Regions from separate parts of the Picosynechococcus sp. NKBG15041c genome, predicted to be linked through region 1. Evidence: riboswitches for the same ligand, from Rfam matches in the RefSeq annotation. Region 1 holds a riboswitch; the other holds the start of a gene.
The links. Region 1 has a riboswitch for cobalamin ahead of metE (5-methyltetrahydropteroyltriglutamate--homocysteine S-methyltransferase). Riboswitches for the same ligand answer to the same signal wherever they lie in the genome.
Positions count from the first base shown of each region.

Region 1 (3,650 bases):
TTTTCGGCCTGAAACTCCTGCCAAAAACTAAAAATCCCATTGACCCAAATTACCAACCAGATCGCCCAACCCAGGGCGGGCGTACCAGAAACAAATGCCAAAATCCCTGCCACCCAGAGCAGCAGGGCCATAAAATGCGTTATTTGATCGAGAAAACGTAACCATAACGGACGTTGGGGCGGTTCTGGGAGGGCATTGGGGCCAAATTTCTTTAAACGCTGCTGTGCCGTCGCCGTCGATAACCCCTGGGGGCTAGATTCAAAGATGTCATAAACCGCCTCCGGCGCAAACGTCCAAATATGGGTCGAGTCCATAAATATCCTTTCTGAGCAGACATGCCTTGATGCTGTCATAACTTCTTCAAAAGCAAACTAAGGGCAGCCTAAACATCAATGATTCTTTACCGTTTGACCAGGGGGATCGGGGGGCATTTCAAGCGGTTAGCCAATACCAATAATATTGTTGTGCCCATGGGCTGGGGTGACCATGAAGGCGATCGCCAGAGCTTTCTTGAGGTCTGAGCCGTTACGATGCCGATGGCCAAAATTTTCCGGCCCCTAGAGAAGCTGCTCTGGGTTAAGGATACCCAACTCGAAATTGCCCTACGGAAGAAATTTCCAATTTTCTCTTGGTGCAAATCATGCATTCTGAAAATATAAATATGAGCATTAAATGGATTGATGAGGGGTCGTTTTAACTGAAGTTCTTATTTAAAACTGGTGGGTCATAATTGCCCATGGACAAAGAATTTTTTATGTCTATTACTGGGGATGTTAATTCAGTGATATTATAGAATCTACTTTCGGTTCTAGTGGGGATCAGCCGCTAGAGGAAACGGGGAAAGAGCAGTGAAAATCTGCCGCTGTCCCGCAGCTGTAAGCCGATTTTAAGGGCCAAGTTTTAGATTTTAGCGCTATGACAAATCTAAAATCGAGTCCCAAAAATTGTGTAAGTCAGAATGCCCGCCGATCCTAAACCACCTTCTAAAACATCTGCGAGGTACGGATGATCAACGTTTTAGTCTTGGCCTGTTCAAGTCCAGGTCGCCTTAGGAGTATTGCCACAAAGCTCCCATACCAAGGATTTAATCTTAACCAGGCATCCTTGCCAAATGATTGTTGACGCTTTTGCAAATTAGGTTGCGGCAATAGGGACTGTTTTAGGGCAGCATCCCGAGGTTTTTTATTACTTCAATCTGCTTTGCGATCGCCTCTTTTTACTTAGGTTATCCACGCCTCATTTAGGGGTTACTTTTTGCTGCACTGATAGCGTTATTTTCTCCTCAGTGGGCAACCGGATTTCCTAATAGTTTTCTGTGCAAATTTTTCGAACTATAGTCATTCAAGAAGACCCATTATTATGACCATTCAAACGACAACTATTGGTTACGCTCGTATGGGCAAACGCCGGGAGCTCAAGAAAGCTCTAGAAAGTTTTTGGAGCGGCACCACTAGTGCTGATGCTTTGTTCGCTATGCGGCAGGATCTTGAAACTCAGGCTTGGCAGGCTCAATTGGATGCGGGCATTGATCACATTGCGGTGGGTGATCAAACCCTTTATGACCATGTCCTGGACTGGACTGTGCGCCTCGGACTGATTCCCCGACGGTTTCACGGCTTGGGCGGCCTGGATCGCTACTTTGCCATGGCCCGGGGCCGGGACGCCTTGCCAGCACTGGAGATGACGAAGTGGTTTGACACCAACTACCACTATCTTGTGCCTGAGCTTGAAGACAATATGCAACCCCTCGGAAACTTTGGGGAGTTTTTGGCGATGGTGCAGCGATCGCAAGCTATTTTGGGCGATCGCGCTGTACCTGTGGTCCTCAGCCCGGTGACCCTCCTGGCCCTGAGCCGCCACAACGGGGATTTGATGGCTTGGTTGAATCAATTATTGCCGCTGTATGTGGATCTACTGACCCAACTCAAGGCATTGGGTGTGAAGGAAGTTCAATTGCATGAGCCAATTTTGGTCACCAGCCAAGCCGCCGATCTCAAGGCCGCTGTCCAAGGCACCTATCACCAATTGGCCAGCGCCGGCTTGCCGATACAGCTCGTTACCTACTTTGATGATCTGGGGGTGAACTATGGCTGGGTCACACAGCTCCCTGTGGCGGGTCTCAGCCTAGATTTTACCCGGGGTAGAAACTTAGATCTGCTCACAACCCAAGGATTTCCTCCGGGGAAAATTTTGGGGGCCGGGATCGTTGATGGCCGCAATGTTTGGCAGATTCACCCCAGTGTTGCTCTGAAAACATTGGAAAAACTCCAGGCGATCGCCCCCCATTTGCGGGTACAGCCGTCCGCCTCGCTGCAGTTTGTGCCCCATGATGCCACCTTAGAAACCCAGTTACCTGAGCCGCTGCGCCATGTCCTGAGCTTTGCGGAACAAAAGTTAGCGGAGGTGACCTTCCTCGCTCGCACGTTAGCTGGTGATGAGACGACGACCCAACAAAGGGCGATCGAACAGCAGTGGCAAACCTTTAAGCAGTTCAATCCACCAAATGTCGCAGTGCAGAGCGCAATCCAGAAATTGACGGCAACAGATTTTCAGCGATCGCTGCCCTATGCCCTCCGCCTAGAAAAGCAAATTAAACTGCCCCCCCTGCCCACGACGACCATCGGTTCCTTCCCCCAGACAAAGGATGTGCGCCAGTTGCGGGTGAAATACAAAAAAGGCGAAATTTCCCAGGCGGACTACCAGGCGGCGATCGATGTCCATATCGCTGACTGCATCAAACTTCAGGAAGACATCGGCCTAGATGTGCTAGTCCATGGTGAATTTGAGCGCACTGATATGGTGGAATACTTCGGCCAACAACTGAATGGGTTTGCCTTTACGGTTCACGGTTGGGTGCAGAGCTATGGCAGTCGCTGTGTGCGGCCCCCGATTATCTATGGTGATGTTGCCTGGCTCCAGCCAATGACCGTGCGAGAATTTCAGGTGGCCCAATCCCTAACGACTAAGCCTGTCAAGGGTATGCTGACTGGGCCAGTGACGATGATCAACTGGTCATTTACCCGCACTGATATTCCGCGCCGTGACCAAGCGATGCAAATTGCCTTGGCCCTACGGGAAGAAGTGGCTAGTCTAGAAGCGGCCGGGGCCACAATGGTGCAGGTCGATGAACCAGCCCTGCGGGAAGGGTTACCCCTGAAGGTCGAACGTTGGCAAGCATATCTAAATTGGGCAGTGGATGCTTTCCGGTTGGCTACTAGTGCTGTTAAACCAGAGACCCAGGTACACACCCACATGTGCTACTCCGAATTTGGCGACATTATTGAACATATTGAGCGTCTGGATGCCGATGTGCTCTCTATTGAAAACAGCCGCAGTAACAATGAAACGTTGTTTGAAATTACCGAGGCTGGCTATCGCTATCAAGTGGGGAATGGGGTTTATGACGTCCATAGTCCGGTTGTCCCCAGCGTTGAAGAGATGGTGCAACAACTGCGCACGGGCATTGACCACCTACCGATCGCCCAAACTTGGATTAACCCAGACTGTGGTCTGAAAACCCGCCGTTGGGAAGAGGTCGTCCCCGCTCTCAAAAACATGGTGGCTGCGACCCAGGCGCTACGGGAGGAGATTCAAAATGCCGCTGACTGATCTTTGGCAACACCGTCATACGACTTGGCAAGCTGCTTTTA
Region 1 is NZ_AP040364.1:54,547-58,196, forward strand. Features, by position in the region: gene ACZ45B_RS13890 (cation-translocating P-type ATPase) at 1-314, opposite strand, end outside; gene ACZ45B_RS13895 (hypothetical protein) at 393-521, shown strand; cobalamin riboswitch at 787-984, shown strand; gene metE (5-methyltetrahydropteroyltriglutamate--homocysteine S-methyltransferase) at 1,360-3,609, shown strand; gene ACZ45B_RS13905 (hypothetical protein) at 3,596-3,650, shown strand, end outside.

Region 2 (3,650 bases), on a different replicon from region 1:
CAGTGCCCGGTCAGAAAAACGGTGGTCAATGCCCAAGTCAAAACTATTGGCCGTTTCCGGGACTAAATCAGGATTACTAAACCCAGGGAAATATAGATCCACCGCCGTGGGGACGCGGAAATTGCGGGCATAATTACCCCGGATGCGGGTGGCTGTTCCTACTTGCCAGGCAAACCCGGCACTCGGAGACGTCACCGAACCATCCGCCAAACTATTAAAGTCTTGGCGTAGACCAAAATTGAGGGCAAATTCCGGGGAAACATCCCAGCCATAGCGCGCAAAAATCGCCCCCTGACTGAGGTTTTCGTCATAGCTAAAGCCAAAGACACCAGGATCTTCTGCTGTTGCGGTCAAATAGCGGTAATCCACGCCATAGGTGAGGTTTTGGGTCTCGCTTAGTTGCCAGTTATGCTGGATTTGTGTGCCAAAGGAACGGTTTTCATAGCGAGCATCGGTCGTCCCAAATTGATCATTGAAGAAACGAAAATCATTGAAATCTGCGAAAACCTTCGTTGTCAGCATTGAATCATCGCTATTGCCGAGGCGAGACTCTAAATCCAATGACAGTAGCCAATTGTTGTCGTATTGCGTCGCGTTAGGGCTAGGGAAAGTCACACTCCCCGGAATTTCGAGATCCTTGCTGCTATAGATACCGCTAAAGCGCAGTCGATGGCGATCGCCTAACTGGGTAATTGCCTGGAGGTTCACATTTTGAATATTACTAGCGGCATTATCTCGGATTCCCGCTAGACCACTGACCGGAATATCAAACTCAAAGTCATTATCTGCAGCCGTGCGGTCATAGGCAACGCGAACAGCCTGGGCCTCCGACCCAAAACTCACCCCGACCCGCTGGCGATTATAGCCAAAGCTCCCCAAATCAAGACCCGTTTCCACCACTACCGGTTGATTAAATTCCGGTTGCCGCGTGACGATGTTGATCACCCCGCCGATGGCATTGGAGCCAAATAGCGCCGAACCGCCCCCAGGGATGACCTCGATCCGCTCGACATTATCCGTTGTTAAAGTCGATAGATCGAAAGCACCAGAATCAAAACGGTTAATCGGTCTGCCATCAAGCAAAATCAGAGTTTGGGAAGAGTTGTTCGCCCCCCGCAAAATTTGAGAACTTTGGGCTCCCAAGCGGGATCCAGAGGTACTATCCGTAAAAATGCCAGGAAAATACCGCAAGGCTTCATTCACCGTGCGATAACCCTGGGCTTCGATCTGCTCACGGTTAATCACATAGGCGGCGCGGGTGGCATCTTTAACCGTTTCTTCACGGCGGGAAGGGCCATAAACCGTTTGATTTAAAAGCTGATCGATTACTGTCAACTCAAAATCAACGGTTTCTTGATCTTCAGTTTCTGAGTCTGCTTCAAGGTTGATTTCTGTTTGAGCAGCAGCGGCGATCGCGCCACAGAACAAGTAAAGAAAAACACAAGAAACGGTCTTAACAAAGGAAAATTGGGCCATTGAAGTAAGTTCAAAAAAATGTGAATTAGATGTAGCGATATTGACCGTTAATCGGCAGAATTCTCTGTAAAAAATCAAAGGAAAACTGCTACTGATTTAGGGTAATCAGTAAAAAATCTGTTTGATCAAAACCGATTAGGCCCGTGATTAATCACGAAGCTGCCGATGTAAAAATGGGCATTGTCTTAACAAAACTGGCGCTGGCTGTAGCGATATTGCAGTCTTGGCAAAGGAAATTGATCGCGGGCGAGAAAAAAAGAATTGAGGGTCAACATCCGTACCTCGCAGATGGTTTAAGTAATGTGTATTCTCTGGATTCGGCGGGCATTCTGACTTAGAAATTTTGCAAATTTCTTTACAGCTGCGGGACAGCGACGGATTTTCACCGTTCTTTCCCCATTACTTTTACCGGCTGGTCCCCGGTAAAACCGAACTGATTTTAATTATCAAGATTTAATTATATAGCAGGCGATCGCCCCCGCTGTAAATTTGTAAATTTATTTGTTAGGCGGCCAGCAATGCGGTGATATGGGGGATGATCTGGGCGTGGTTGGTGAACAAATAATCCAGGCGATCGCTAATCAGAGACAGAATCAAATCTTCATAGGTCATTTGCTGTTCTGAGAGCCCCTGGGCCACAAGACTAGTAACATTGGCCCCTGGTCGTTTGAGATCGGGCTTGGGGTTTGCTTCTAAAATTTGGATATTCCCCGTTCCATCCATCCGCGCGTCAATGCGAATGAGGGCATTTAAACTAAATTCCCAGTAGACTTGTTGCGCTAATTTCATTAACTTTTCTTTGGCTGGGTCACTGTCTTCTAAAAAGCGAATTCTTTGGCCGGTAATTGCTTTTTTATCCATGGAAGTAAAAATCTTTTCGTCTGGTTCCAAAAGTCGCTCTAAAACAGAAAATGTAAAAGGCGCGGCTAATTTTTCAAATTTGTCTTGGCGGTGACGCACATAGCCACAAACGGAGACACAAAACTCTCGCCCTGTCAGGAAAGGTTCAATTAAAGCGGTGTTGTGGGTCTGTTGATGGATGTTGGCGATCGCCTCACCGAGATCTTCAGGTTGGGCGATGAAATGAATATTTAAAGAAGCGCGACCCGAGACGGGCTTCACCAAAAAAGCCCCTTGATAATTTGTAAAAGTTTGCTGAAAACGAACATTATTTTTGGCGATAAATTTTCCCTGGGCGGGATGCCAAATCATAAAGGGAGCAGTGGGGAAGCCCAGCCCTTGTAACTCCCGTTTAAAGGCATGTTTATTATCTAAAATCGAGCTATTGAGGGGATTATGGCCGATGTAGGGAACCCCCAACATTTCTAGGATTGCCGGGGTATGGCAAACAGGATTGTAACCTTGCACCCCACCTGTATTGAGCCAAGCCAGGTGAATTTGCTTTTCTCGCAGGCGATCGCCCAAAGTTGCATCATCAGGTAAAACGCAAACCTGTTGGAAACCTAAATCTGTGAGAGCAGCAGCAATGTCCCGGGCAACTACTTCATAGGTTTTGGTGGAACGGGGATTGTGAGTCTGATAAATAACGGCCCCTTGAGCTGTTTTATCTCCCCCATAAATGACGGCAATTCTTAACTTTTTCTTGAGTATTTCAAGGTAGTTTGGTAGTTGACTGAAATCGTAAACAAATTCCATCATTAATGCAGTTTTTCCAACGATCCTGAATAGCTTTGTTATTTTAACTTAAGGGCATAAATGTTTTTGTGTTCAATCTTATACAGACTGCCTGCAACCAGCAATGACTTTCTACCGTGGTATTTTGCTTTGTCTAGGGTATATTTTGGGCCTTGGCTTAACCGGATTTTGGGGGCCATTAAATCCCAGGCCTGACGGATTGCAATGGGGGATGATGGTCAGTGCGATCGCCTTTGTCACAATGCTGGCAACGGTCTTTCTCCCCCGCTATTTCTGGCAACTGCCGCGTCGCTGGTGGCCCCTGTTTGGATTGGTGGTGCTTTTGGCGGTGGGCTATGGCCAAGTTCGTTTACCTCGCCCCGCCGCCAATGGTTTATTTGCCCTCACCCAAGCCCAGCCCAATTTATTACAAAGTCCCGTAGAAATTCGCGGCGAAATTTATCAAACAACCAACAGCGCTGACCCCCAGCACCAAAGGTTTTGGCTCCGCACAACCGAGGTGCGGCAAGGGCAAAATG
Region 2 is NZ_AP040363.1:543,901-547,550, reverse strand. Features, by position in the region: gene ACZ45B_RS02665 (TonB-dependent receptor) at 1-1,476, opposite strand, end outside; gene ACZ45B_RS02660 (hypothetical protein) at 1,620-1,814, shown strand; cobalamin riboswitch at 1,779-1,924, opposite strand; gene ACZ45B_RS02655 (D-alanine--D-alanine ligase family protein) at 1,981-3,135, opposite strand; gene ACZ45B_RS02650 (ComEC/Rec2 family competence protein) at 3,236-3,650, shown strand, end outside.
Region 2: it holds a riboswitch for cobalamin, as region 1 does, so the genes downstream of both, ACZ45B_RS02665 (TonB-dependent receptor) here and metE (5-methyltetrahydropteroyltriglutamate--homocysteine S-methyltransferase) in region 1, are expected to answer to the same signal.